Regions from separate parts of the Paenarthrobacter sp. NPDC057981 genome, predicted to be linked through region 2. Evidence: riboswitches for the same ligand, from Rfam matches in the RefSeq annotation. Region 2 holds a riboswitch; each other region holds the start of a gene.
The links. A riboswitch is a leader RNA that binds a small molecule or an ion and turns the genes downstream of it on or off. The one in region 2 is predicted to bind S-adenosylmethionine.
Positions count from the first base shown of each region.

Region 1: linked by a shared signal. The riboswitch ahead of ACFVSI_RS16410 (NADH:flavin oxidoreductase/NADH oxidase) and the one ahead of ACFVSI_RS05845 (DUF1737 domain-containing protein) in region 2 are both predicted to bind S-adenosylmethionine.
Region 3: linked by a shared signal. The riboswitch ahead of ACFVSI_RS04915 (LLM class flavin-dependent oxidoreductase) and the one ahead of ACFVSI_RS05845 (DUF1737 domain-containing protein) in region 2 are both predicted to bind S-adenosylmethionine.
Region 4: linked by a shared signal. The riboswitch ahead of ACFVSI_RS18170 (hypothetical protein) and the one ahead of ACFVSI_RS05845 (DUF1737 domain-containing protein) in region 2 are both predicted to bind S-adenosylmethionine.

Region 1 is NZ_JBHVQI010000020.1:554-7,689, reverse strand. It holds gene ACFVSI_RS16440 (RidA family protein) at 1-85, shown strand, start outside; gene ACFVSI_RS16435 (iron chaperone) at 126-470, shown strand; gene ACFVSI_RS16430 (IclR family transcriptional regulator C-terminal domain-containing protein) at 491-1,288, opposite strand; gene ACFVSI_RS16425 (LLM class flavin-dependent oxidoreductase) at 1,313-2,353, opposite strand; gene ACFVSI_RS16420 (NtaA/DmoA family FMN-dependent monooxygenase) at 2,350-3,741, opposite strand; gene ACFVSI_RS16415 (LLM class flavin-dependent oxidoreductase) at 3,738-4,829, opposite strand; gene ACFVSI_RS16410 (NADH:flavin oxidoreductase/NADH oxidase) at 4,839-5,960, opposite strand; SAM riboswitch class IV at 6,000-6,110, opposite strand; gene ACFVSI_RS16405 (3-oxoacid CoA-transferase subunit B) at 6,638-7,136, opposite strand, start outside.
Region 2 is NZ_JBHVQI010000003.1:234,756-241,891, forward strand. It holds gene ACFVSI_RS05835 (aromatic amino acid ammonia-lyase) at 1-1,290, opposite strand, end outside; gene ACFVSI_RS05840 (NtaA/DmoA family FMN-dependent monooxygenase) at 1,290-2,618, opposite strand; SAM riboswitch class IV at 2,794-2,907, shown strand; gene ACFVSI_RS05845 (DUF1737 domain-containing protein) at 2,921-3,181, shown strand; gene ACFVSI_RS05850 (rhodanese-like domain-containing protein) at 3,178-3,588, shown strand; gene ACFVSI_RS05855 (O-succinylhomoserine sulfhydrylase) at 3,591-4,799, shown strand; gene ACFVSI_RS05860 (hypothetical protein) at 4,810-5,412, shown strand; gene ACFVSI_RS05865 (glutamate--cysteine ligase) at 5,409-6,605, opposite strand; gene ACFVSI_RS05870 (DUF559 domain-containing protein) at 6,825-7,136, shown strand, end outside.
Region 3 is NZ_JBHVQI010000003.1:46,228-53,363, forward strand. It holds gene ACFVSI_RS04910 (NtaA/DmoA family FMN-dependent monooxygenase) at 1-633, opposite strand, end outside; gene ACFVSI_RS04915 (LLM class flavin-dependent oxidoreductase) at 666-1,757, opposite strand; SAM riboswitch class IV at 1,794-1,903, opposite strand; gene ACFVSI_RS04920 (LLM class flavin-dependent oxidoreductase) at 2,127-3,266, shown strand; gene ACFVSI_RS04925 (rhodanese-like domain-containing protein) at 3,302-3,688, shown strand; gene ACFVSI_RS04930 (MFS transporter) at 3,685-5,253, opposite strand; gene ACFVSI_RS04935 (PLP-dependent cysteine synthase family protein) at 5,436-6,776, shown strand; gene ACFVSI_RS04940 (LLM class flavin-dependent oxidoreductase) at 6,972-7,136, opposite strand, start outside.
Region 4 is NZ_JBHVQI010000025.1:9,749-16,884, reverse strand. It holds gene ACFVSI_RS18175 (sodium:solute symporter) at 1-1,153, shown strand, start outside; SAM riboswitch class IV at 1,356-1,475, shown strand; gene ACFVSI_RS18170 (hypothetical protein) at 1,492-1,824, shown strand; gene ACFVSI_RS18165 (hypothetical protein) at 1,821-2,012, opposite strand; gene ACFVSI_RS18160 (VIT1/CCC1 transporter family protein) at 2,274-3,428, shown strand; gene ACFVSI_RS18155 (matrixin family metalloprotease) at 3,515-4,408, shown strand; gene ACFVSI_RS18150 (matrixin family metalloprotease) at 4,529-5,464, shown strand; gene ACFVSI_RS18145 (LOG family protein) at 5,474-6,619, opposite strand; gene ACFVSI_RS18140 (chitobiase/beta-hexosaminidase C-terminal domain-containing protein) at 6,904-7,136, shown strand, end outside.

The DNA.
Region 1 (7,136 bases), on a different contig from region 2:
CATGGCGGGCATCGGAGTCACGCGCCTCTGGCAGAAGGAAGCCATGATCGAAATCCAGGGCATCGCGGTGATTCCGGAGCGCTGAGTTACTGGCCTCCCGGACGGGCGTGCGGCAGCATTGGCCCATGGGAACCGTCACGGAGTACTTGGAGAACGTCAGCGCCACCAGCCGACCCGTCCTGGAGCGGATCGTGGAGATTGCCCGGGAACTGGCGCCCGAGGCCGAAGAAGGCACCAGCTACGGGATGCCTGCGTTGCTGGTGGAGGGCAAGGGCTTGGTGAGCGTGCTCGAAACCAAGAAGCACCTTGCCTTGTACCCTTTCAGCGGCCAGATCCTGCCTGAAATGTCGGAAGAGCTGGGCGGATATTCGTGGTCGCCGGGGACTCTGCGGTTCTCCGTGGACAATCCCGTGCCCGACTCCATGGTGCGCCGGATCCTGGAGACGCGGCTGGCGGCGATCCGCAAGTAGTTTTTGTACAGTACAAAAACTCAGTGCTTGGCGGAGACGTCCTGGGAGATCGCGTCCGCGGTTGCCACGACGGCTTCCCGCACTGAGTCCACATACCCCTCCGGCTGCGCAGCGACTGCCTGTGCCTGCAGGGATACGTTGATCGCAGCGACGGTGTCGCCGTTGTTGCGATTGTGCACCGGCGCCGCGACGGACATGAGACCGAGTTCCAGTTCCTGGTCCAGCAGGCACCAACCCTGTTTCCGGACACGCTCGACGGCGGTCCTCAAGTCGGGCACGCTGGTGACAGTCCGCGGGGTAAGCGGCTTGAGTTCGACCCATTCAAGGTAAGCATCCAGCTTTGCCGGCGGCAGGCCTGCCAGCAGGACGCGGCCCATGGAGGTGGCGTAGGCGGGGAAACGGGTGCCCACCGTGATGCCGACATTCATGATGCGTTTGGTGGCTACCCGGGCAACGTAGAAGATGTCCTGCCCGTCCAACACCGCAGCCGACGTCGACTCCCCCAGCTTCAGCGACAGCTCCTCAAGGTGCGGCTGCGCCAACTGCGGCAAGGACAGCGCCGAAAGGTACGAGTAGCCCAACTGCAGCACCTTGGCCGTGAGCGCGAAGGTCTTGCCATCGGTCCGTACGTAGCCGAGTTCCACCAGCGTGTGCAGGAAGCGTCGAGCCGTGGCGCGGGTCAGGTCCGTGCGGGCCGCGACTTCGCTGAGGGTCATGACCGGGTTGTTCGCGTCGAAGGCCCGGATCACAGCAAGACCCCGGGCCAACGACTGGACGTACTGGTCGCTGGCCTGCGGGGTCGTTGCGGGTTCGCTCATGGTTACCAATCGTAGTGGCCGCAGTCAGGCGTTGACCCCCAGGGCGGGAGCCTTGAATTGCGGAAGCCAACCCAATTCGGGGGCAATCTTGTTGGCAAAGTCCGTGATGATCTGCCCGTAGTCCTCAATGGAGAACTCGTAGGGCAGGTTGATCTGAAGCTCGGTGGCCTCGGCGACCACGGGGTCGGCCAGGAGTGCTTCGACAATCTGCTGGCTCGTGCCTACCAGGTCCGGCGCGAAGAGGGTCCGGCGTTCTCCGTGCGGTTTGAGGGTTCGTTCGAAGCGGCCCGCACCATAGGCGCGGTAGCGCTCCCGGGTTGCGACGTCCGCTCCGTCCAACGAAACTACTACACGCCCGACGACGACGCGCGGCGCCTGGGTGCCACGATAGCCGGCCAGGTACCGGGAGATATTCGCACCTTGGGCTTCGGTGAACACATCGCTGGCTTCCCCGGACACGATGTTGCCCACCACCAGGTTCACACCCTGCGCCGCGGCCCATTCGGTGGACTTGGCCGATCCCGATCCGTACCAGATCCTGCTCCGCAGGCCCGGGCTGTACGGCTGCAAACGGGGACGCTGGACGTTGCCTGGTGAGTGGATCACGGTGTCCGGGTCGCCCAGGAAGTTGCCCTCCAGGTTCTCCAGCAAGCGTTCGATCCTGCGATGCGACAAATCAAAGGTGCGCCAGTCGCCGTCGAACACTTTGTCCCCCAGAAGCTCCGCGTGAGGCGGCGTTCCGGCGCTCAGACCGATCTGGAGGCGGCCGCCGGAGAGGACATCAGCGGTGGAGATGTCCTCGGCCAGCCGGAAGGGGCTCTCGTAGCCGATCGGAATGACGCCTGTGCCGAGCTCCAGCCGTGAGGTGCGCTGTGAGGCTGCCGCGAGGAAGACCGTGGCCGAGGAGATGCCGTGTTCCAGATGGCGCTGCCGGACCCAGCCTCCGTTGTAGCCGAGCCGCTCACCGAGTTCGAAGAGTTGGAGGGTTTCTTCCAGGCCGCGGTGGGGATCGTTGTCCGGGTAGTTTCCGGGCGTGAGGAAGCTGATGGATTTGAGGGTGCTCATGAGGCTTCTTCCAGGTTGAGGGCGGCGGCTTCGGGGACGCGGTGGGCCACGGTTTCGGGCAGGCCGAGGTTTTCACGCAAGGTGCTTCCCGGATATTCGGACGGGTAAATCCCCCGTTCCTGCAACGCCGGGACAAGCAGTTCCACGACGTCGTCCAGCCCGTCGGGGAAAGCATGCGGGGTGACATTGAGGCCGTCGAAGGCATCCGAGCGGACGTAGTGGGCCAACTGATCCGCAACTGTGGATGCAGAGCCGATGAACCCGCGCCGTTCGGACAGGTGGTGGACCAGCTCCCGGACGCTGTAGTTGTGCTCGCCGGCCAGCGCACGCCATTGCCGCGACTTGACCGTGGGCTCGTGGCCGGTGTGGACAATGCCGTGGGTGTGGCTTTGCCGGGAAGCTACGGGCTCGAAGGAAGGCAGGGGACCATCCAGGTCAACGGCCGAGAGGTCGGTGCCCCACACACTCTCGATGGCTTGCCGCACTGCGCGGTCATTGAGGGCGAACTCCTTGTAATACGCGGCCTTCTCGGCAGCTTCGGCGTCCGTTTCCGCCACGACGAGGTTGGCGCCGGGGAAGATCTTGATGTCGTCCCCGGGCCTTCCGTATGAACGGGCGCGGCGACGGATGTCCGCCGTGAACGCCACGGCGTCGTCGAATTCTATGTGGTGGGTGAAGATTCCTTCGGCCCTCCGTGCGGCGAAGTCGCGGCCTTCAGCGGAATCCCCGGCCTGGAAATACACCGGCTGGCCTTGCGGGCTCCCGGGCACCTGGGGCGTGGCATCGATGCTGCGGAATTTCCCTTGGCGGCGGACCTGACGAGGCTCCGCGGACCAGGACTCGGCGTCACGGCTCCCGGCGATGGGACCGAATCCGTCCCAGAGATCCTGCACTGCGGCGACGTAATCCTCGGCGTGCGTATAGCGCTCCGTGTTCGGCAGGAAGCCCCCGCGGCGGAAGTTCTCCCCGGTCCAGGCGTTGTCTGTCGTCACGATGTTCCACCCGGCCCTGCCTGCGGTCAGCACGTCGACGCTCGCAAGGCGCCGCGCCAGGTCCACCGGGTCCGAGTACGTCGTGTTCAACGTTGCTACCAGCCCGATGTTCTTGGTCTTCGCAGCCAGGTAGGAGTAAAGCACCAGGGCGTCAGGCCTGCCGGTGATCGCGATGTCGTTCAGCTTCCCGAGGTGCTCGCGCAGCCGCAGGCTTTCCCCGAGGAAGACGGTGGAGAAGAGACCCCGCTCAGCGCTCTGGACCAGCTCGGCGTACTTGTCGAAGTCGTAATAGTCCTCCAGGCGATCCGTGGTGCTCCAGTCATAGTTGGGGCTGAAGGGCTGGAAAAGTGCCAGGTGGATCCGGGCATCCGGACGGGGGTACTCGTTGCTGCTCATGCTGGCTCCTTGCTGGTCGCGATGGCGTTCACGGGCGCGGGCAGGCCCAGGGATTCCCGCAGTGTGCTTCCGGGCGCCGGCGGGACGAACACTCCGGCAGATACAAGGCCCGGGATCACCTCTTCCGCAAATACTTCGAGTTCGACGTCCAGTACCGCCGGAAGCAGCCTGACCCCGTCGACGACGCCGGACAGTTCAGTCAGCAGGGCGCGCAACTCCGCTGCGTCCCCCACAAAGCGCAAGAAGTCCGGCGATGCCGGCCACGGCGAAGCTGCGTCCAACGCGTGGAGACGCTGCTGCGCGGGTGGGCCGCCGGCGTCGAGCACTACCTCCAGGTCCGCGACGACGCGACGGACGCCCCGCCGTCGTTCTTCCCTTGCAACGGCGGCGATGCCCGCCACGCTGTCCGCACTGACGACGACGGCGTCCGGCAGTTCCTCGGCCAGCTCGCCAGGGCGGCCGAACACCACGGGCTGGCCCTGCGGTGGGCGGGGCGTGATCGACGGGCCTTTGATGGAGAAGAACTCGCCCTTGAAGTCGGCGTAGTGGAACTTGTCCAGGTCAAGGAAGCGGTTGTTCGCGGCGTCGGCAATGAACACGCCGTCTTCCCAGGTGTCCCACAGCCTGCGCGTAGCGGCCACCACTTCGGCGCCCTCGCGCTGGACCGCGCTCTGGTCCAGGACCGGCTCCGAACCGTAGCTTGCGGCAATCGCCGACGACTCACGCGCTTCAGCCAGCCAGCCCGAGCGACCCCTGGACGCCCAATCCAGGCTGCTGAGCTGATTGGCGAGGTGGTAAGGCTCAGCGTGGATGGTGTTGACGGCGGGAACCAGACCGAGCCGGTCCGTCGACGCTGCGACGAACGCCGCCACTTCCACAGTGTCCAGGCGGCCTGTCACGTTCGGGCTGCCTGCCCCGGCGCCATCCCGGAACGTGGCGAACGTGAAACCCGCAGCTTCTGCCGCGGACGCGACGGCGGCGAACCGCCGGGGCGTTAGCAGCTCCGTCGGTGGGTGCTTGGCCTGGCGCCACGCGGCGGGATGGGCCCCGTCGCCGTCCAGTTCAATGCCGAGTGCAAACTTGCTCATGGAAATCCCCTACTTCCAGATCGCGCGTACGTACTGCTTCTGCCAGAGCTGCTCTGCCGCTTGGTGCCCGAGTTCGTGCGCGGCCCGCAGCCCAAAACTGGGGTCCGCCAGCCCCGCCCGTCCGACGAAAACCGCGTCGGCAGTTCCCGAGGCGACGATTTCTTCCGCTTCCTGCGGCGACGTGATGAGTCCGACGGCGGCGACCGGTACTTCCGCTTTGGCGCGCAGGTGCTGGGCGAGCGGGACCTGATATCCGGAACCCAATGGAATCTCGGCGGGAAGGAGCCCACCGCTGGAAACATCCACCAGATCCACGCCGCGCTCCCGCAACCATTGGCTGATCTCGGCGCTGTCATGGACGGTCAGGCCGTGCTCCAGCCAATCCGTGGCGGAGAGCCGGACGAACAACGACGGACCCGTGGCGCCCAGGACCTCTTTCACCGCGTCCACTACGTCCAGGAGCAGCCGTGCCCGGTTCGGGAGCGAACCGCCGTAGTGGTCCGTGCGCTCGTTGGAGAGCGGCGAGAGGAAGGAGTGCAGGAGGAAGCCGTGCCCGGCCTGGATTTCGACGACGTCGAACCCGGCACCACGGGCGCGCACGGCACTGGCGGCGAAATCTTCAACGATTCTTTGCAGTTGCGCGCCTGTAGCCTGCGTTGGCTCGGTTGACCCAGGGAAGGCTATGGGCGAGGCAGAGAGCGGAGTCCAGCCGCCGTCCTCGATCGGAAGGGCGCCGGGTTCGGTATGCCATGGAGTGCGCAGGGAGGCTTTCCGGCCGGCGTGGGAAAGTTGGATGCCGATCCTGGCGCCGCGTTCATGGACGAAATCGACAATGTCCTGCCAGGCCTGCTCCTGGGAGTCATTCCAGAGGCCGGTATCGCCCAACGAGATCCGAGCCTCAGGGGAGATCGCCGTAGCTTCGGCGAAGATCAGGCCGAAACCGCCCTTTGCCCTGGCGCCGAGATGAACGACATGCCACTGGCCGGGTACGCCATCTTCCGCGGAGTACTGGCACATCGGGGAAAGCCAAAGCCTGTTCCTGAACGTGCGGGAGCCCAGGGTGATGGGCTGGAAAAGGCTGACGTTGGTTGGTTCTGCTGCTGGTTCTCCTGCTGTTTGCGGCGCGCTCACGCGGTTCCTCCCGCTTCAGGGGCCGCAGACAGCCGGCTCGACATTCGCTTGCCGCAGGCGCGGCCAGGTCTGTTTCCGGAGCACCCCGCCACTTCAATGCCTGAGGGTTGCCGCAGCACGAGCCGGTCCTTGGTGTGCTGACTCTTGACCTATGGCTCGAATCTAGGGCGGTACATTGCGTGCGGACAAACGGGTTGTCTTGCGGCGTTACCGGGCGAAACGGCGCGTCAAAGGAGGGCGCATTGCGTAACGATGCGTCGTTGAATCCTCCGTTGCGAGGCCTACTCTGCGGGCTCTTCCATGACAGGGCCCACGCCGCCCGGGTTCCCTGACCGAGCTTGCGAGGTTAGGGAGGCGGTGGGGACGCAGAGCGGGCCTCACAACGGGAGGGACCTCATTGCGAGGCCTACTCTGCGGGCTCTCCCGGGGAAATAACGCGCAGAACGGGCCTCACAACGGGAGGGACCTCATTGTGAGGCCTACTCTGCGGGCTCTCCCATGACTGGGCCCACGCCGCCCGGGTTCCCTGACCGAGCTTGCGAGGTTAGGGAGGCGGTGGGGACGCAGAACGGGCCTCACAACGGGAGGGACCTCATTGCGAGGCCTACTCTGCGGGCTCTCCCGGGGAAATAACGCGCAGAGCGGGCCTCACAACGGGAGGGACCTCATTGTGAGGCCTACTCTGCCTTTTTGAGGGGCAGCGGTACGAGTTCCTGGATCTCCTCGAAGGTGCAGCCAAACGTTTCGCGGACGGTGACGCCTTCGGGGCCGGTGAGGAACACGGCTTTGTCGGTGTACACGCGGGTGACGCAGCCGACGCCGGTCAGCGGGTAGGTGCAGTGTTCCACCAGCTTTGAGGCGCCGTCACGGGTCAGCAGGGTCATCATCACGAACACGTCCTTCGCGCCGGTGGCCAGGTCCATGGCGCCTCCGACGGCGGGAATCGCGTCGGGTGCGCCGGTGTGCCAGTTCGCGAGGTCACCGGTGGCGGAGACCTGGAACGCACCGAGGACGCAGATGTCCAGGTGCCCGCCGCGCATGATCGCGAACGAGTCGGCGTGGTGGAAGTAGGACGCTCCAGGCAGTTCCGTGACGGGGATCTTCCCTGCGTTGATCAAGTCACCATCAACGGCATCCCCTTCGGCGACAGGGCCCATGCCGAGCATCCCGTTCTCC
Region 2 (7,136 bases):
GTGGTCCTCGACGTCGGCCGAGAGGGTGGGAGCACCCAGGGTCGCCGGGGCTGCCAGGAATTTGAGCTCGGCCAACAGTCCCGCCGCGGAATACCAGAGGAGCCCGGGCAGCTCCTCCTGGATCAATGCCGACGCCGATCCCGGCTCGGAGGATGCCGCTGCCAGGTGTCGGGCCCGGATGGCCCGCTGCGGTGGATACAGCTTGGCGATGCGTCGTTCGCTGGAAATGCCCACATGCGCCAAGGCCAGCCGAAGCCCTTCAAAAGACAAGGCCAGCTGCATCGGTTGGAAGTTCCCGCCGGACACCATCGCACCGGACGCCACATCAACCAACGGGTTATCTCCCCGGCCATTCAGTTCCACCTCAAGGGCCGACCGCAGTTGCGACAACAAAGACCGGAACGCACCGTGGGTTTGCGGCGCGGCACGGAACGACAATGCGTCCTGCACCGACACTTCCGGCCGGACATCCTCCAACCATCCCCCACTCAACAGGCCGCGGACAGCGGCCGCCGAGTCGCCCTGCCCGTCCACTGCCTTGGCCGCCTGGATGGCCGGCGAAAAGGGACTGAGGTTCCCGCCGCCGTCGTACCTTGCGATGATCTCCAGCGAAAGTGAAAGCGCGACGTCGGCCAACCGGGCCAGGTGCCGCAGACGCACCAAGGCGAGGGTACCGGCACCAATGGAGAACGCGTTGGCGCTCACCAGGGCCAGGGCCTCACCGGCAGCGGGCTGGAGGGGTTGAAGGCCTGCGGCGGCGAGCGCTTTGGCGCCAGGAACCAGCAAGCCGGAGGCGTCGAACGCTTCGCCTTCGCCCAAGGCAACAGCGGCGACGGCGGCCAGCTGCGTCAGGTCGGATGAGCCCACCGAGCCTTCGCCAGGGATGGCGGGAAAGACGCCGCGGTTGAGTAACTCGGCGTAGAACGCGGCGGTCTCTGGTCGGACGCCTGAGCCGCCCCTGCTGAAGCCGATCAGGCGGGCGAGGATCACCGACCGGGCGGCAGCCCGGTCCAAGTACGGGCCAACCCCACTGTTGTGATACCGGACCACCTGGACTTGGTACGCCAGGAGCGACTTCTCCTCCACAGCGGTGTCGCGGCCGGATCCGAGCAGAGTGTTAAGGCCGTAAACCCGTTGGCCGGAGGCGGCAGTCTTTTCCACGACTTCGCGGGATTGTCGGAGCAAATTCAACGCATCTTGGTTGAGTTCCACATGAAACGTGGGGTCAGCGGCCACCTTCGCGGCGATGAGCGCGGAAACCGGGCCGGTTCCGATGCTGAAGGTCCCCACTAGAAATCCAAGAGATTCTGCCGGAAACCGCCGTTGCCGTAGCTCGTCCTCAACAGGCCGCGGCGCCGCAGTTCAGGCGTGAGCTTGTCCAGAACGCCATGCACAGTCACGGGATCCACGAAGCCGGAGAACAGAAACCCGTCTCCGCCCACAGCCGAGCCTGTTTCCTCGAGGTAGTCGGCAATCTCTCCCACTGTGCCGATGATCGAGTCTCCCGCACCACCACTGCGTGCCTGCAGGATTTCGCGCAATGTGGATCCGGGAGGGGCGGCCTTGGCGAAATGTTCCAGGGTTCCCTGGTTGCTGTTGGTGCTGAGCTCGGGGAGGGGCTGATCCAGGTCGAACTGCTTGAAGTCGATCACTGAGAGGTAGGAGATGGAGTTTAGCTGGCTGTCTATGTCGCGCTGGGTCAGCTCCCGACGCTGGGCCCGCAGCTCCTCTGCCTCCGCAGTGGAACCCACCACGGTGGGCTTCAGCACAAAAAGTACCTTCACGTCGTCGGGGTTCCTCCCGGCCTTCGCGGCCTCGGCGCGGATGGAATCGCGGTAGGACTTCATACCGTCAACCCCGCGGGCCAAGGCAATGGCAACATCCGCGTGGCCGCCGGCGAACGCCTTGCCTCGTGGCGAAGCACCAGCCTGAACCAGGACAGGTTCCTCGGGCAAAGGCGCTGTGTTCAACGGACCCCGGACTTTGAAGAACTCTCCTTGATGGTTGATGGGGTGCACTTTGCCGTGGTCGGCAAAGACGCCGGCTTCCACGTCCTCGAGCACGGCGCCAGGTTCCCAACTCCGCCACAGCCGCCTGACGACGTCGACGAATTCCTCCGCCTTCTCATACCGGAGGTCGTGTTCGATCTGCTGGTCCAGGCCGTAGTTCTGTGCCGCGAGGTCGCTGCCGGACGTGACTACGTTCCAGCCGAGCTGCCCCTCCGAAAAATGCTGCAACGTTGCCAGCAGCCGGGCCGCGGTGAAGGGCGGGTAAAAGGAAGCGCTGACGGTCGGCACAATCCCGAGGTGTTCGGTGGCGGAGAGCAAGTAGGGCACCAATGCCAGGGGATCGTGCTTTGGAGCAAAGGAGGCATGGGCCAGGGAAACCTCGGCTGTGCCACCGTAGGTGTCGGGCACCGTCAGGGAATCCTCGATGATGAACAGGTCCAGCCCGGATCGCTCAAAGGCCCGGACAGCCTCCTGGTAGAGGGCGGGTTTCTTCCAGTCATAGCCCAAGCTGTAGCCAGGAGTCCCCCAACCCTGCACCCCGAATCCGTGGCCCACGAACCATCCAAAATGAAGCATGGGCTTGAGTGTAGAACTGCTCTGTCCGCTCACCGCGACCTGATTTCACACGAAGTTACAGGGGGTCGTACTGCGTCAATTATGCTCCCGGGAGGTCACATTTGGGGCCTGTCTGCAGCGGCCCGCCCAGGGACCGATTACGCAACATGACGACGGCGGCGCTGTCCCCAAATGCGGCGACGGCGCCTTGGATGTTACGTTTTTCTTGAGTAATGAGCACCAGCGTTAAGCCCTGACTTGCTGGTCGGCAACCCTCTCCCGCGGCGGGGTGCCTCAGGTGACTACTCGGCGTATTCGACACTTCGAACTGCAAGCGTGACTGAGGAGCACCACGAATGCCTGAACCCACTGAAGAAAAACTCGCTTATCGCCTGATCACTGGTCCCGACACCCGTGAATTCTGCGAGCGCATCAGCAATGCCCTAGCAGAGGGCTACGTCCTGCACGGCAATCCAGCAGCCACCTTCAACGGCACCGACGTGATTGTCGCCCAGGCCGTGATCCTGCCTGCCGCCGTCGCCAGTTCCGACGCCGCAGTGGCGAGCGCCGTGGACGAGTTGGAGAACTACGAAGAAGCATTCGAGGGCCACGCATGAGCTACGCAGGTGACCTGACCCCGCACGACGCGTGGGCCAAACTTGAACAAGGCGCCATCCTGGTGGACGTCCGTACTGAGGGTGAATGGGCCCACATCGGCATCCCCGACACCAAGGCCACCGAGAACGATCCCCTGTTCATCCAGTGGAACCTCGCCGGTGGCATCCCGAACTCCCGTTTCATCGAGGAGCTGCAGCAGCAGGCTCCCGAAGCCGACGGCGTGGAGCTGGTGTTCCTCTGCCGCTCGGGCCAGCGCTCAATCGCCGCCGCCATCGCCGCCACGCAGGCCGGATTCACCGCCTACAACGTGCTGGAAGGCTTTGAGGGTGAGCCGGACCGTTATGGCGAACGTACTGTAAACGGCTGGAAGAACCGCGGCCTGCCTACCAACTTGGGGAACGACTAAAAGTGACATTCAATCCTGACGCCGCCGGCTGGAGCCCTGACACCCAGGCCGTCCGCGGTGGACTTGACCGTACCAACTTCCAGGAGACCGCCGAACCGGTTTTCCTCAACTCCGGCTTCGTGTACGAATCCGCTGCCGCTGCGGAGCGCGCCTTCACCGGCGAGGACGAACGCTTCGTCTACTCCCGCTACGGCAACCCGAGCGTGGCCACCTTCCAGGAGCGCCTCCGTCTGCTTGAAGGAACCGAGGCATGCTTTGCGACGGCGTCCGGCATGTCCGCTGTGTTCACCGCCTTGGGTGCCCTGCTGGCTGCCGGCGACCGCGTGGTTGCCGCCCGTTCCCTCTTTGGTTCGTGCTTCGTGATCCTTAACGAAATCCTGCCGCGCTGGGGCGTGGAGACCGTCTTTGTCGACGGACCGGACCTGGAGCAGTGGCGCGAGGCCCTCTCCGAGCCGACCACCGCCGTCTTCTTCGAATCCCCGTCCAACCCGATGCAGGAGATCGTCGACATCGCGGCCGTCAGCGAACTGGCGCATGCCGCCGGGGCGACCGTCGTCGTCGACAATGTCTTTGCCACTCCCCTGCTGCAGCGCTGCGGTGACCTGGGCGCCGACGTCATTGTCTACTCGGGCACCAAGCACATCGATGGCCAGGGACGCGTCATGGGTGGCGCCATCCTGGGCACCAAGGAATTCATCGACGGCCCGGTCAAGCAGCTCATGCGCCACACCGGCCCCTCGCTGTCCTCGTTCAACGCCTGGGTGCTCACCAAGGGCCTTGAGACCATCGGGCTGCGCGTGAACCACAGCTCGGCATCGGCCTTGAAGATCGCCGAATGGCTCGAACAGCAGCCTGCCATCAGCTGGGTCAAGTACCCGCTGCTGAAGTCACACCCCCAGTATGAGCTGGCCACCAAGCAGATGAAGGCCGGCGGGACCGTGCTGACCTTCGAGCTCTCGCCGTCCGGCGGCCGTACTGCCAAGGAATCCGCGTTCGCACTGCTCGATGGCCTGCGCGTCATCGACATCTCCAACAACCTGGGCGACTCCAAATCCCTCATCACCCACCCGGCCACCACCACGCACCGGGCCATGGGTCCGGAGGGTCGTGCGGCCATCGGATTGTCCGACGGCGTGGTCCGTTTGTCTGTGGGCCTCGAGGACGTGGACGACCTCATCCTGGATCTGGAGAAGGCCCTCAAACAGGTCTAACCTTGCTGGCATGAGGCATCCATACCGCCGGGCGGGGGCTGTCATCGTTGCGGGTTCGGTGGTGTGGTTGGCCGGCATTTCGCCAGGTTCGCGCGTGTACCTCATGCGCGAACCGGCTGAGCGCCTGGACGTGCTGATCAACAGCGAGCGCGGATGGGTCATCGGCCATCATTTGGCCGCTGCGGGAACGGCCGCGGTGCCACTCGGCTTCGCGGCCTTTGCCGGTGCGCAATGTCCCGGTGCCTCCAAAACGTGGGCCTCCACGGCTGCTACGGCCTTGCTCGCAGGGGCACCGCTTTTCATCTACAGCCTGAGCCGCCGGGCGTCGGACCTTGAGCGTTTCGCTTCATTCCGGGGATCCAACGCACCGTTCCTCGGTTACTCCTGGCTGCACGTGGCGGGTCTGGCGGCACTGGGAGGCAGCCTCCTGAAGTCCCCCGCCAAACGATGGGTGGGCATCACGGCAGCCGGGGTGGCCGCTGTTTCCGGAGCGGTCCTTGCCACGGCCAAAGACATTCCGCCCCTGGTCTTCTATCTCACTGAAGGGGCCTTGGGCGCATATCTGATGACCTGGGCTGAAGCCCCTGCCGACGCTGAACAGAAGGAAGACTAGGGCCGCCGCACCCTTGTCATCATGGGTGAGGGGTCCCTGGGCCCGGGCTGCGCGCTGCCACGAACAGTCACTTTCGCAGCATGCGCGACGACGGCCGCAAGCGATTCTTCGTCAGGAGGACTCCCGGGCGGGGTGGCCCCGTCGCGGTGCCTCCCGCTGTATCGTGCCGCAGCATCCCGCTGCTCGAGTGCTCCGTTGCCGCGCTCCAAAATCTCCGCAATACCGGACTTGACGAGCGTCAATTCACCTTGGTCATCCAAGACAGGGCTTAGGTAATCCACCAAAGCCCACACCACGTCCGCCGCAGGCTGTGGTCGGAAATCGCCGAAGTCCAGGAGGTCTCCGCGCAACCCTGAATTACTGGCGCGCCAACCGGCCATCCGCAGCAGTGCGGTCGGCACCGGGGTGGGGTCAACGCCGTCGAGCATTTCCAGAGACGCCGTCTCCACCAATGCCCGGACCAGCACCGCGATCAGCGCCGCGTCCTCGGCCCGGAGGCAGACGTCGGCCACCCGGACCTCCACTGTTGGGTGGTTCCTGGAAATCCTGGCATCGAAGTAGACCATTCCCTCGTCCAGGATCACTCCGGTGTCCAGCAAGCGCTGCACCACGCGGCGATAGGCCGTCAGCGAGCCGAAAAGTGACGACGGGCCGGACGTCGGCCACCGATTCCATGCCTGGGTGCGGTAACTGTCGAAACCCGTGGGAAGTCCACGCCAGTAGGGGGAATTCGCGGAGAGCGCTGTGAGGACGGCGAGCTTGTCCCGAATATGGTCCAGCACCACCACGCCTTCTTCGGGTGACTCCACCGAGGTGTGCACGTGGAAGCCGCAGGTCAGTTGCTCGGTGGCAATGATGCCGAAGTGGTCCAGCATGGCGGCGTAGCGCGGGTCCGGGGTGGTGTGGGTGTTCGAGGCCAGCGGAGAGGTCGCGATCGCGGCAACCCTTGCGCCGTGCTGCCGGGCTGCTTGATTGGCCATGGCCCGGCCGCGGCGGATCTGCTGGAGGATGTCGGCGTAGCTGTGACACGGGCGTGTTTGGGTTTCGATTTGTTCCAGCTTGAGCTCCGGGCTGAGGCCGGTGGTCGTCGCGGGTTCGTCATGACCGGCCAGAAGCGCATCCGCGAGAGCCAAGGGCGCGCCTGTGACGGGATCCACGATGAGCAGTTCTTCCTCCACCCCGAAAGTCCGCATGCTCCATTCTGCGTCACGAGTGGCTTTCCAGAACACAGGGTGGAGCGTGTGGTGCGGGCTGCGGCAATGAATTCTGCTGAATCATCGCCAATGGGAGCTCAGCGGACCCGCGGATTAGCGGGGTCATGGGAGCGGGGCGACGGCGATGATCCAGCAGAATTGTCCACATACGGGAAGTTTCCGGGCTCGGAAGGCACCCGCTCGTGGCTGACTGAACCCATGAACGCGTTCGAATTCCTGTCATCAGTAGGTGGAGTGGCCAAGGTGGGTCTTCTCAGGGCCCACGGGCACACCACGGCGGACCTGAGGAAGCTCGAAGGGGCCTATCAACCGCGGCATGGCATATGGGCTCTGCCATCTGCAGATACGGAGTTTGTCGTGGCCCTCGTGAACAACGGACTTCTGACGTGCGCAAGCGCTGCTGTCCGCTATGGCCTCTGGCTCAAGGACAAACCGGGAAGACTTCATTTGGCAACCAAGCACAACAGAGGCCGGGGGTTTATCCGGCACGGCGGTCCAAGGCTGGGCCCG
Region 3 (7,136 bases), 190 kb from region 2:
AAGGCGGCCAGTGATCTCGACGTCGAAGCTCTGGTCCTTGCGCTGTACCGGGGTGATGCTGTCCTCTCGGAGCCAGCGGGGCTCGTTCCGGGACCCGGCGATTGCGCCGTCAGCCCAGGAATCCCAAATGGCCTTTGCCGTCTGGACGAACGCTTCGGCCCGGACGTAGCGGTCCTCGTGCTTGAGGAACCCGCCGCGCCTGAAGTTGGCTCCGGTCCATGCGTTGTCCGTCGTGACGATGTTCCACGCGGCCCGGCCGCCCGACAACAGGTCCAGGCTGGCGAGGCGGTGGGCAAGGTCCGCGGGGTCGTTGTAGGTGGTGTTCTGGGTAGCCACCAGGCCGATATTGGTGGTGATGGCGGCGAGCGCGGCCAACGCCGTCTGCGCGTCAGGGCGGCCGGCGACGTCGAGATCGTGGATCTTCCCCAGGTGTTCGCGGAGGCGGAGGCCCTCGCCAAGGAAAAACGCGGTGAACAGGCCACGTTCGGCGGTCTGGGCCACGCGGCGGAAGGATTCGAAATCGGTCTGCGAGCCACTGGCTTCGTCTTTCCAGACCGTGGTGTGGTTGACGCCCTGGAAGAAGACTCCGAACTGGATCTGCCCGTTGCCTGCAATGCGGTGGTGATTGGTCATCTGATGCTCTCTCTGGCTTCTTGGCGGGCGTTTCAGGCCGCGGCGTAGCGGTTGACTGGGCGTGGAAGGTGGAGGGTCTCGCGCAGCGTGGTGCCCGGCGTTGGGGGCGTCACAAGCCCTGACTCGTGCAGTCCAGGCAACACCTTGTACGCCAGTTCCGGCAGATCGATGTCGAGGACGGCCGGCCTCAGGCGAACGCCGTCCGTGGCTGCGAAGAGGGCGGTGAGGAGTTCCACGAGCCCCCGGGCATCTCCCACGTAGCGTGCGCCGCCCACCCATTGCTCGTGGGCATCCAACTCGGCCAGCCGCTCGGCGGCCCTTTGCCCGCGGGCGTCCAGCACGACGTCGAGCTCGACCAACGTCCGCTGCGCCCCTGAGGCTGTTGCCGCCTGGGCTGCCTGCGCGAGCTCGTCGGAGGAGTCCGCGGAGACCAAGGCTACGTCGGCTTCGACGGCGGGAATCAGTTCCGTGGGGGCGAACACCACCAGCTGGCCCTGAAGCGGGCGCGGGATGATGGACGGACCCTTTACGGAGAACCGCTCCCCTTCGAAGTTGGCGTAGTGCAGTTTGTCGCGGTCCAGGTAGCGGCCTGTGGCAACGTCGCGGATGACGGCGTCGTCCTCCCAGGAGTCCCAGAGCCTGCGGTTGGCCTGGACCACGTCCGCTGCCTCGCTTGCTGTTTCTTCCCGGGACAGCGGCGCGCGACCCACGGAACGGGCCTCCTCCACGAAATTGTCCGCATTTACCAACCAGCCGGCGCGTCCCTGGGAAGAGTAGTCCAGGCTGGCGAGCTGGGTGGCGACGTGGAACGGCTCGGTGAAGAGCGTTCCCACTTCCGGAACCAGCCCCAGGGAGCGGGTGATCGGTGCGGCGAAAGCTGCGCGTTGGACGGCGTCGATACGGGTAGGAACCCCGGAGGTGCCGTCATCCACCACACGGCTGTCCTTGAACGTTGCCAGATGGAAACCCGCGATGTCTGCTGCCTGGACAGTCTCACGGATCCGCTGGCCCCCCAACAGTGCCTGCGGATCATGGAGGGCCTTTCGCCACGCAGCCGGGTGGGCTCCATCGCCGTCGAGCTCCAAAGCAACAACACGCGAACGGAAATCAGGTTTGGAAGGCATGTTTCTCTCTTTCACAGGCCGCAGCGCGGCCGGGTTGACATTCACTTGCCGCAGTCGCGGCCAGGTCTGTTTCCGGAGCACCCCGCCACTTAATGCCTGAGGGTTGCCGCAGCGCGAGCCGGTCCTTGGCGCGCTGACTCTTGACCTGGAATTGAATCTAGGAGCAGCTCCAAGGAATGTACAAACGCCCCTGACTTGAAGCGTCAACGCGGGAAACAGCGCGTCAAGCGGCTGCCAAGTTCGTCATTTTTCGGTGGATCTGCGGGCCCGTATGACCTTCCATTGCGCCGGGTTGAGCCGCGTTGAGTCCAGTTGAGCCGGGTGACAAACGGGCTTTGGTGCGCCCCTTCCGCTCCGTAGTGTCGTGACATGCCGAAGCCTTCCGTTATCCCCTTGTCAGTTCTTGACCTCAGCCCGGTGTCAGCCAACCAGAGCTCCGGCGACGCCCTGCGCAGCACCGTTGCCCTGTCCGTCGCAGCCGAAGCCGCGGGATACTCCCGCTACTGGCTGGCCGAGCACCACCTCAATGACGGCGTCGCCGGTTCCGCGCCGCATGTGCTGGCCGGGCTCGTGGCTGCGGCAACAAAGACGATCAGGGTAGGTACGGCGGCCACGCTTTTGGGCAACTACCGGCCGTTGCAGATCGCGGAGAGCATCGGGACCCTGGCGTCGGTGTTCCCGGACCGCCTGGACCTGGGTTTTGGCCGTTCCGGCCCGCCCAAGTCTCCGAGCGAACCGGCGCCGGGCCAGCCGGCTCCCGCTGCGGACCAGTCGGCGGAGCGCGTAGTGGACGGTCTCGTCGTCCCCGCCGCCCGCCCAATTTTCGGCGCAGTCCTTCCCCGCAAGTTCCGCCTGCAAAGCGAACTCCTGGGTCGGTTCCCGGGCGACACAGACAACTTCGAGAACGACGTCCAGGACATCATCGGCTTCTTCACCGGGGAATACCGCACCAAACACGGTGAGGAAGTCACGGCCACTCCCGCCCTGGGCCAGTCTCCGCAGTTCTGGATCCACGGGTCCACGGCCGGCCCCAGTGCCAGGCTCGCGGGCAAGCTGGGCCTGCCGTTCGGAGCCAACTACCACGTAGCTCCAGCGACAGTGCTGGACTCGATCGCCGAATACCGTGCCCACTTCAAGCCCTCGGAAACGCTGCAGGAACCGCATGTCATCGTCTCGGCAGATGTCTTGGTTGCGCCCGACGAATTCAGCGCCCGCCGCATCGGCCGTGGATACGCCCAGTGGGTCCACGGCATCCGCAGCGGACAGGGTGCCATCCCTTACCCCTCACCGGACGACGCCGCTGAGTTCACCTTGGACGCCGAAGCAGCCGAGCTGATCAAGGACCGCCTTGACACCCGGTTCGTCGGCGACCCCGGGCAGGTCACCAAAAGCTTGCGCACCCTCCAACGTGCCACCGGAGCCCAGGAACTGCTCATCACCACCATTGCCCACGACCCCGCCGACCGCGAGAACTCCTACCAGTTGCTCGCCGAAGCTTGGGGACTCTAGACCTTGCCAATCACCCAACTACTAAAGGAGCAGCAATGACCACCGAAATCCAGGAAGATACCCAGCTCATCACCGCAGAGGAAGCGGCCGCCCTGATTCAGGACGGCGTCCTGCTGATCGATGTCCGCAGCGAAGGCGGGCGTGCCAGCACCGGCGCAGTTCCCGGCGCGGTGGTGGTGAACCGCGAACACGTGGAAGAGGACTTCGCTCCCGAATCTGCGCACCGCCTCCCCTACGTCACCGGCACCGACCAGAAGATCGTGGTGTTCTGCGGTTCGGTCAACGGCTCGCGTCCTGTTGCCGAGAAACTGAAAGTCCTCGGCTACGCCAACGCCGTCCACGTCGACGGCGGCTTCCCGGCACTTCGCGACGCCGGCGTCCCCACCACCGGACCTACTGCCCCGCCGGCTGAATCCGCCTAGGCGTCCACGGGCTTGGTAACGTCCGCACGGCTGGTTCCTCCCGCCGTCGTACTTCCGGAATCCCGGCCCGGCGCCAGCGGTTCCGTTGCCGTCGTCGTGCTTTCCTCTATGGAAGGCACGACGGCGGCACTTCCGTTTTCGGGCCTGGCCGCCTTTGTGGTGGCCGCCTTGGTGGGGCGCGCCTCGCGGAGCCAATCGAGGATGCCGGCCACGACTGCGACGCCCAGCAGGATGCAGCACAGGAGGATGCCCTGGTGGAAGGCTTCTTTCGCGGCTCCGCCGGTGACGGCTCCGTGCGCTTGCAGGAACATGCCCGCCGCGGCGGCTGAACAGAGCGCGGCGGCGAAGCGCTGGCTGAGCTGGTAGAAACCGGCTGCGACACCGGCAGCTCCGAGCGGTGCGTGACCCAGCGTCAGGGTCTGGTTGGGTGCCACGACCAGGCCGGTCGCGATCCCTTGGAGGAGCCCGACGACGGCGACCGCCAGTGCCGCCGTGGCGGAGTCGAAGCGTTGGACGAACACGTCCTTGGCTACCAGGGTGGCAAGGCTCGCTAGAAGCGCGAAGACGATCCCGGCGCGTTTGTAACGGGCCAGGAACCGCCAGCTGAAGCTTGATGCCAGGAGCATACCGGCGGCTTGCGGGGCGAGGATTGCTGCGGCGGCGAGGGGTGCCATACCCGTGCCGGAGAGAAAGTAGAAGGACGTCACGGCGGCCATTCCTGCGCCGACTCCGAACTGGCACAGGGCGACAACCGTCCCCAGCGCGTAACCCTTTGAGGTGGCGAGCGCGGCGCTGAGCAGCGGCGTCTTGCCGCGGCGGTGGTAGAGGATTTCCCAGCCGGTGAAGGCCAACAGTGCCGCGGCTCCGACTGCCAGGCAAATCACCGCGACCGCACCCGCGCCGTAAATCGTGGGAATGAGCGAGGCCACCACTACGCTGCCCAGGAGAAGCGCGCCGAGGATGTCTATTGAGGTGTTGCCTCCCCTGGTGCGGGCGGTCCTGGGCAACAGTGCGAAGGCCAGCGGGACCAGGATCAGCACAAGCGGGACGTTGGCCAGGAACAGGATGCGCCAGCCGATCGCCGGGTCGCCCAAGGACAACACCAACCCGCCGATCAGCGGACCACACACCGCTGCCGAACCACCCGCGGCGGCGTAGGCGCCCAGCGCTTTGGCGCGGTCGTGGCCGGTGTAAATGTCCTGCAGCAACCCAAGGACCTGGGGATTGAGCGTGCCCGCGCCCAGCCCTTGGAGGAGCCTCGCCACGATCACCCACGAAGAGTCCGTCGCCAGGCCGCCCAGCAAACTGGAAGCGCCGAAGACCGCAATGCCTGCGATGAAGAGAGTGCGCCTGCCAACGATGTCGCCGAGCCTCCCAGCGGGAACGAGCGCGACGCCGAATGCGAGGGAGTAGCTCGCGAGGATCCACTGGACGGACCCGGAATCAGCGTGGAGTGAGGCGGACATCGCCGGGACAGCGAGCACGAACACCGATTGATCCAGCAGTGTGATGAATCCGGCACCCAGGCAAAGCCATAGGGCGGAACGAGTGGCGTTTGTACCCATGTTTGTGACTCTAGGCCCGCGTGGTCCGGCGGAAGGCATCGCGAGTCACCTGGTTAAGGGGCATGAATTTGGGTTACTCCCGTTGACCTGCCGTGACTGTTGTATGTGGTCCGGGCGACGCATCAGCACACGATTCTCAATGCTTTTTGCCGGGTGTTTCCCGCACCCCTAGCGTTGGCCGCATGACCGTCCACGAATCAGTCCTCGACGCCATCGGCGGCACGCCCCTGCTACGCCTCCAGAAGCTTGGAGCGGGTGTCCGGCCACGCATCTACGCCAAGCTGGAGTTCCAGAACATCGGCGGAAGCGTGAAGGACAGGGCCGCGCTGTCCATGATCCGAGCGGCCGAGGAAGCCGGGCTTTTGAAGCCCGGCGGGACGGTCGTTGAAGGTACCAGCGGCAACACCGGCATCGGGCTAAGCCTGGTTGCTGCGCAGTTGGGCTACCGTTCGGTGATCTTCGCACCGGCCGCCACAGCGGCCGAGAAGATCCGGCTGCTCAAGGCCTTTGGAGCCGAAGTCCATTTGGTGGCCGACTTCGTGCCACGTTCGGACCCCGGGCACCTCGCCAACCGTGCAGCGGCCTTTGCGGCCTCGACGCCGGGAGCTTGGCTCGCGCTCCAATACGACAACCCGGCCAATCCCGATGCACACTTTGTCGGCACTGGACCGGAAATCTGGGCCGACACCGCGGGCAGCGTCACGCACTTTGTGGCAAGCGTGGGAACCGGTGGGACCATCAGCGGGACCGGGCGGTTTCTGAAGCAAGCCAGCGACGGCGCAGTGCAGGTCATCGCCGCAGACCCCGAGCACTCCCGCTACGGCGGCGGCAACGGCTCGCTCAAATACACCGAAGGCGCCGGGCATCCCCTTCACCCGGATTCCCTTGAGGACGTCTGGCCCGAAGCGTTCGACACCGTGCTCGTGGACAAATACTTCAGCATCACCGACCGCGACGCCATCTTTACTGCCCGGCGCGCTGCCCGCGCGGAAGGCCTGCTGATCGGGGCGACCGGAGGCACAGCACTCGCGGCCGCCCTGCAGCTCGCCGAAACCCTGGACGAGAACCACACCATTGTGGTGGTCCTGCCCGACTCCGGCCGGAACTACCTCTCAACCTATTTCGACGACAACTGGCTCACCTCTCTGGGGTTCCTGGAACCCACGACGCCGGAAGGAACCGTCCGAGCGCTGCTCACCGAGGCGCCTGCCGGAGTCCAGCTCCTGGCGAGCGGACTGACCGCGGCGGAGGCCGCCGTCGAACTTTACGCCCGTGGCTTGGCACCTGGCGAGCCGGCCTTCCTTGTCCTGGACCGGGGCGAGACCTTTGGAACCGTGCACCCACGGGAGGTTGTGGCGGTAGTGACGCTGGAGTCGTTGAGTGCCGCGGACGACGCCGCCCCGGCCGTCACTGCGGGACTCGCCTACAGCGTGCTTGGGGCCGGCCTCCCGGCGCCAGATGCAGCGGGCGCGGAGGTCATCGGGGTCCTGATCGACGGCCGGATCGCCGCAACGCTCCCCTGACTCTCTCTCACATCAGCTGGCCGGGCGCGTCGAAAAGGGGTCGGGTGAACCGGGCGGAAGGATCGATCCAGTGAGCGAGGGTCCGGGAAAGCACCCCCGTACGTGAACGAGCGTCCGGACCTAACCGGTGTTACGTGAGCGAGCGACCGGATCAAACACGCGGGACGTGAGTGAGCGTGGCCGAAAAAGGGGGATTTAGTGAGAGAGGGTGCGGGTGCGGGCAGCGGCGTGCGCGGCCCGGCGGTCCTCGGCACTGAGGCCGCGTTCCCTGTGCGCGACTTCCTGCTTCAGCTGCGGAATCACGTGCTGGCCGAACTCGATGGCGTCGGGGACAAAGTCGTACCCGCGCAGGCCGAAGAT
Region 4 (7,136 bases), on a different contig from region 2:
CACGCTGATGCTGTGCGCCACGTCCACCGGCGCCTACGCCACCATCTTCGTGGTGCTCTTCGATTGGGAACGCTGGATGGCAATCGCCGTCGGTGGCGCAATCGTCCTGGTCTACTCCACCATCGGCGGCATGTGGTCCATCACCCTGGCCGACCAGGTGCAGTTCCTCATCAAGACCGTAGGCATCTTCTTCCTGATGCTCCCCTTTGCCCTGAACGCCGCCGGTGGCATGGACGGCATCCGTGCCCGTCTGGAGGATAGCTTCTTCCAGATCGACGGCATTGGTACACAGACGATCATTACCTACTTCGTCGTCTACACACTGGGCCTGCTGATCGGCCAGGACATCTGGCAGCGCGTCTTCACCGCCAAGACCGCGAAGGTTGCCCGCTGGGGCGGCGCCACGGCCGGCGTCTACTGCATCCTCTACGGCATCGCCGGCGCCTTGATTGGTCTGGCAGCCCGTGTTGCACTGCCCAACATCGACGTCGCCAACCTCGGCAAGGACGTGGTCTACGCCGAGGTCGCTACCCACATCCTTCCCGTCGGCATCGGTGGCCTCGTCATGGCAGCAGCAGTCGCAGCCATGATGTCCACGGCATCCGGCGCCCTGATCGCCGCCGCAACAGTGGCGCGCGCCGACGTCGTGCCTTTCGTTGCCAGCTGGTTCGGCAAGAACATCAACACCGATGACACCGAGAACCCCGAGCACGATGTCAAGGCAAACCGCTACTGGGTCCTGGGCCTCGGCGTCCTCGCAGTGCTCATTTCCATGGCCGCGCAGGACGTGGTGGTCGCCCTGACCATCGCCTACGACATCCTGGTAGGCGGCCTGCTGGTTGCCATCCTCGGTGGCCTGGTGTGGAAGCGCGGTACCGGTATCGCGGCTGCGTGGTCCATGGCGGTTGGCTCGGTGCTCACACTGGCCCTGCTCATCATGTACGCGGTCGGCATCATCCCCAGCGAAGACGGCGTTTACGCCAACGAGCCCATTTACTGGGGACTTGGGGCTTCGCTGGTGGTCTACGTCGTGGTGTCCTTGCTGACGCCGCCCACGGACGCCGCTGTCCGCGAGGCTTGGGACAAGCGCGTTGCCGGAGCCATCTCGGAGGAACTGCCGCCGGAAGTACACCCGGTAGGCAGCAACAGCTAACCAAGCAATACACGACGGCGGTGCCGCCCCTTTGCGGGGCAGCGCCGCCGTTGTTTTGTACCCCCCCAAACCAAACAGCGCAGAGCAGGCCTCACAACCCACGGACCTGCACGTTGGAAGGCCCACTCTGCGCGGCAAACCCCACCCAAAGAGCGCAGAGCGGGCCTCACAACGGGGGGGAGGTGCGGTAGGGTTGTCCCAGCTTCAAGAGATGTGGCGCCAAGCTCCGACTGGCCATGCACCAACCCCATGTTCACGGGTGGTTCGGATGAGGAAGCGGCCCGTCCCGGACCTGAGACAACCGAGCGGGCAAGAGCACTCTCCACAGGAGCAGCCCCGTGCCCTACCACGAGCCGAGCCACAGCCAGCCGAGCCACAACGAGCCGATCCACGGCGAACTGAGCCACGCCCGCAGCGCCCCCGCCGCAACCGCCACCGTCAAGGTGATCCCCGCCGTCGACCTTTACCTTGGCACGGTGACCATACTGGCCCGGAACCGGCCCGTGTGTTTCCGGCATCCACAATCGCGGGAGATTGCCGCAGCGCTGGCGCAGGCGGTCCGGCCTTCCACGTGGTGTGAGGATTCGGGGACGCTGACGGTCACCGTAGCCGCGGCAGGCCAACGGGAAGGCCGGCCATGCACCTTCATTCTTAGCCGGGAAAGCGCCTAGATTTCCTCGTCCTCCTCGCGGAAGTCCTCGGTCTCATCGATCGGCACCACCCGTTCGTCGTCTTCGGGGGCGTCCACTTCCTCCACCCAGGGCTCGTCCACTTCCTGGTCTTCGGCGTAGTCGTAAGCCGGGTCTGACTCGATGGTTGTGCGTTCGGGATAGTTCGAGTGTGATTCGGTGGCGTCCATGCTGCTACCTCCGTCTCGTGGGCCCGCGGGAGCCCGGTGGCCAAATGCGAGGTTGCGAACAACCCGCCTCTGTCCTTCCATCTGAGCACCCGGGCAAGCGCGGGTCAAGGCCCGGAAAACGGAGCACCCGGCGCCCGAAATTACGGTGCACCGAACATTCCAGCTAAGGAATACCGGCCAAAAATACCCGCCGATAAGCGGTAGTGTGGGGCGTGCAATGGGGCCGCAACTACCCCACCAAGCACAGGAGATAAAGTGCAAATGCACCAGGAATCCCAGAGTCCGTCGAGCCCCGCTCCGGATCCCACCCCCGAATCATCAGAATCCCAAGGCACGGCCACGCCCTCGGCGTCGGACATCCGGCGCTGGCGGCAATACCTGGCCGATGAACGGGCCGAAGCCGCCGTTTACCGCGAACTTGCCCAGCGTCGTGACGGAGAGGAGCGCCAGATCCTGCTGGCCCTGGCCGAGGCCGAGGGCCGGCACGAGGCCCACTGGCTCAAACTCCTGGGCGACCAGGCCGGGATGCCCAAAGCAGCGTCGGCCCGCAGCCAATTCCTGGGTTTCCTGGCCCGGAACTTTGGATCCGTCTTCGTCCTTGCCCTGGCACAGCGTGCAGAGGGCCGCTCCCCGTACGGCACCGAACCCGCGGCGACGCCCGCGATGGTTGCTGACGAGCAAATCCACGAGGAAGTCGTCCGCGGCTTGGCAACCCGGGGCCGCAACAGGCTGTCGGGCACCTTCCGTGCAGCGGTCTTCGGTGCCAACGATGGCCTGGTGAGCAACCTCTCGCTGGTCATGGGCATGGCCGCCACCGGTGTGTCGAGCTCCGTGGTGCTCATGAGCGGCGTGGCCGGACTACTGGCAGGCGCACTGTCCATGGGTGCCGGCGAATACGTTTCCGTCCGCTCACAACGCGAACTGCTCAACGCCACACTCCCCACACAGGCGACACTCACCGCAGCCCCGTCGTTGGACATCGACCACAACGAACTGGTGCTCGTTTACCTGGCCCGTGGCATGACTCGGGAGGCAGCCGAGCACCGGGCCGCCGAGCGCATGGGACTGTTCAGCTGCGACTGTGATCCCAGCCTTTCCCTGCAGCCCGAAAAACCGGTCGCCGACGAACACGAATCCGTGGGTTCGGCCTGGGGCGCGGCGATGTCCAGCTTCTGCTTCTTCGCCTCGGGCGCCATCGTGCCCATCCTTCCGTTCATCTTCGGCATGACGGGCATGGCCGCCCTCCTGGTGGCAGGTGTCCTGGTGGGAGTCGCGCTGTTGGCGACCGGCGCCGTCGTCGGTTTGCTGTCCGGAACCTCACCGCTCAGCCGTGGTCTGCGGCAACTGGCCATCGGGCTCGGAGCCGCAGCTGCCACCTACGGCCTCGGGTTGCTGTTCGGCGCAGCGATCGTTTGAGTTTGGACGGCTCCGCCGGCAGACCGTAATGTTGGTTCGTCCTCCGCGCTGCCCCGCGTGACCAAGGGCATGAGGAATGGAGAACCGTGGACGCGGAGCGGGAAACAACGCATGTGCCAAAGCACCGGCGCACGGGAACAGCCGGGCGTGTTCTCCGTGTCCTGCTCATGGCGGTCGTTGCCGCACTGGCAGCGGTCCTGGTCACCGGATTCCTGAAGGCTGACCCCCGCATCACGGCGCTGTTCCCGGGGGTCAACGTCCCGGGCAGCCCGCAGATCGGAAAGCCCCAGCCAACCGCGGCGCGCGTCCCGGACGCGCCACCGCCGGGTCTGGAGGAAGCGGATGCCCCGCTGGCCTCGCCGACGGCGCCCGGCACCACGAACGATTCGTACAAGTTCCTGGCGACCAACGACGACGGCACCCCCGTTGGGTACTCCCCTTGCCGACCACTGCACTACGTCGTGAACAACGCCACCGCACCCCAGGGAACGGACGCGCTCCTGGCCACGGCGATTGCCAACATCTCGGCCGCCTCCGGCATCCAGTTCGTCAGTGATGGAACAACCGATGAACAGCCCGCAGACAAGCGCGAGCCTTACCAACCCACGCGCTATGGCGACCGGTGGGCTCCCCTGCTGATTTCCTGGACCACACCCAACGCCGCACCGGCGCTCGAAGGCAAGGTCATCGGCACCGGCGGCAGCACCATGTATTCCCTTGACAAGGGCCCCAAGAGTTACATCACCGGGAGCCTTGAGCTCGACACACCCCAGATCGCCGAACTCCTCTCAGATCCCGGCGGCTCGGACTATGTCCTCGCCGTCATGCAGCATGAACTGGGACACGTCATGGGCCTGGATCACGTGGACGATCCAATCCAGCTCATGTACCCGGAAATCGGCGCCCCCGACGGCCTGGCCGCCGGTGACTTGAACGGCCTCCATCTCCTGGCCTCAGCTCCCTGCCGCAAGGACATCTAGCGGATTTCCTCACCGGAAAACCGACGCCATGGACTCCGGACCGGACTGGACCTATGCTGACGGATACGGCCGACGGCGGCGCCCCACCGCACGTCCGCGGCCTCCACGTCAGGGGGTTCCATGGAACCTTATGGGCCGTCCAAGTGGCCGGACCCGGATCCTCCCCGGCCCCGTTTCCTTCCCGCGGCGTCAAGTCCGCACGAACCACCTGAACCCCGGCCGCCCATCAAGCACAGCAGTATCGCCGCCATTTTGTTCCTGCTGGGAATCCTGGGGCTCGTGTGCGCCGGGGCTTTTTTCGGCGGCGAACTGCAACAGTTTCTCTACGGATCATCAGAAACGCAAAGCCAGCCGGCGCGCCCCGGGCTGGCGCCTTTCGGGCAACGTGATGATCCCCTGCCCGGCCGGGAAGAAGCGGATGCACCACTCGGGACGCCTCCACCTGTGGCCCAAGCCAGCAGCTCGTACAGGTTCCTGGCCGTCAAAGAGGACGGAACACCACTGGCCTATTCACCCTGCAGGCCCATCCATTACGTGGTGAATTCGGACCTCGCACCGGCTTCCTGGCAGGTCTTGGTGGAGAAGGCCGTCCAGCAAGCCAGCAACGCCACCGGCTTAAGGTTCATCTACGACGGGCCCAGTTCCGAGATCCCCTCCCCGAACCGTTCCGGCTACCAACCTGCCAGGTATGGCGATCGTTGGGCGCCGGTACTCATCGCGTGGAGCACTCCGGAACAGGTTCCGCGCCTGACCGGGCAAACCGTCGGACTGGGCGGGAGTTCCTCCATCGGCCTGAGCAACGGATACAAGGCGTACGTAACAGGGACAGTGTCTTTGGATGCCCCGCAGTTTGCCGGCATCGTGGACACACCAAACGGGGACGAAATCGGCGTCGCTGTCATCATGCACGAACTGGGCCATCTCGTGGGGCTGGACCACGTGGACGATCCCCGGCAGCTCATGTACGGCCAGGCCTCCTGGGTCCGGCACTATGCGGCCGGTGACCTGACGGGCCTGGCGAAGCTTGGTGCCGGACCCTGCAGCAAGGACTTTTGAGCGGGGTGCTTACTGCCGCCGCTCACCCGTCAGGACCGCGAGTGCCTCGTCCACTGAATCCACCAGGAAGATCCGCTCCGCCATGGGTTTGCCCGCAGCGAGACTTTGCAGCATGGGCCACGCCGGAAAGGTCCGTTCCCAGTGCTCGCGCCCTACCAAAACCATGGGCGTGATGGTTTCCGGTGCCCCGTAGTAGTTCTCACAGGCGTCCTGGAAAATTTCCTGTACCGTTCCTGCGGCCCCGGGCAGGAACACGATCCCGCCGTTGCAAAGTTCCAGGAGGATGGCCTCCCGGATGGCATTGGCGAAGTATTTGGCAATATGGGTGGCGAAGAGGTTGGGTGGCTCGTGCCCGTAGAACCAGGTGGGGATGCCCAGCGTCGGGGTGCCGTCGGGATAACGTTCGACGACGGCGGCCGCCTTTCGCGCCCAAGCCGTCACCGAGGGCCTGAACCCCGGAACCTCGGCGAGCGAACCGACGGCGGCCTTCAGTTCGGCGTCGGGCCTTTCACTGAAGTACGCGCCCATATTCGCCGCTTCCATGGCCCCCGGGCCTCCCCCGGTGGCGACGGCAAAGCCAGCCCGGGCGAGCAAACTCCCCAAGCGGGCAGCGTCGGCAAACTCTTTGGAACCGCGCTGGGCAGCATGGCCACCCATGACTCCCACGATCCCGCTGCCGGCGAAAGCACCTTGGTCAAGTGCCTCGTCCAAGGCATCGCCTACGGCGTGGTCGTGCAGGGCGGCGGCGAGCGTCGCGTCCAGGCTCTGCCGCTGGCCGGGCAGGATGCTCCACTGGTAGACCTGCGCATCGAGAGTGGCCTCGTACTCAGTTCTTGGGATGTCCGGATAGAGTTCCGCCGGGGTGTAGAGACTGCCACGGTACGGGTCGAAAGGTATGCCCTGCAGCTTGGGGAAGATCAGCGCACCGCGGCTTCGCAGGCTGTCCTCCACACCGGCGTCGAAGGTGCAGCCAAGGAAGATCGCCCCCTGGGGGTCCATGGCCTTGAGCTGGCGTGAGTACCCCCGAAGATCCAACGATTGTGCGTGCCAGCCGTGCATTGAGACTGCGCCGGCACCAAGCAACCGATCGAAGTGAACCACGCTTTCGACGTCGAGTGTTCGAGGGCTGGGATTCAACGCTGCGGTGCGGTTCATGGTTTCAGCGTAGTGGCCGTGCACACCGGCCTGCCGGGATCCGGCGAATGGTCCGGCCTGGACCCTAGCCATGGAGTTACCCCAAGGAGTACAGTAACGATCACTGCTTCACTTCCATTTGTTGGAGGAACCGCAGTACCCAACTGAATGACGTCCGGGGGGCGTCGTAAATTTGCCGGCTGGGGGGCCCAACATCTGCTCGAGGAGCAATGGTTGTGGACCGTCCAAAATACGCTCGGCGTCGTCGTCAGTTTCCCCTGTTTCGTACTCAAAAAATCCTTGGCTTGCTGCTGGGCTCATCAGTTGCCTTCTCTGCACTGACCGTTGGAATCGCGGCCCCTGCTTCGGCAGCCGTTCCGCCTTGTCCGGGCACCGGGGGCGCCATGCAGGTTGTGGCCCACACCGATGATGACCTGATTTTCATCAGCCCGGATTTCATGCGGGACATCCAAGCCAAACGCTGTGTGCAGACGGTCTACACCACAGCCGGCGAGGCAGGCGAGGGCCCTGCCTACTG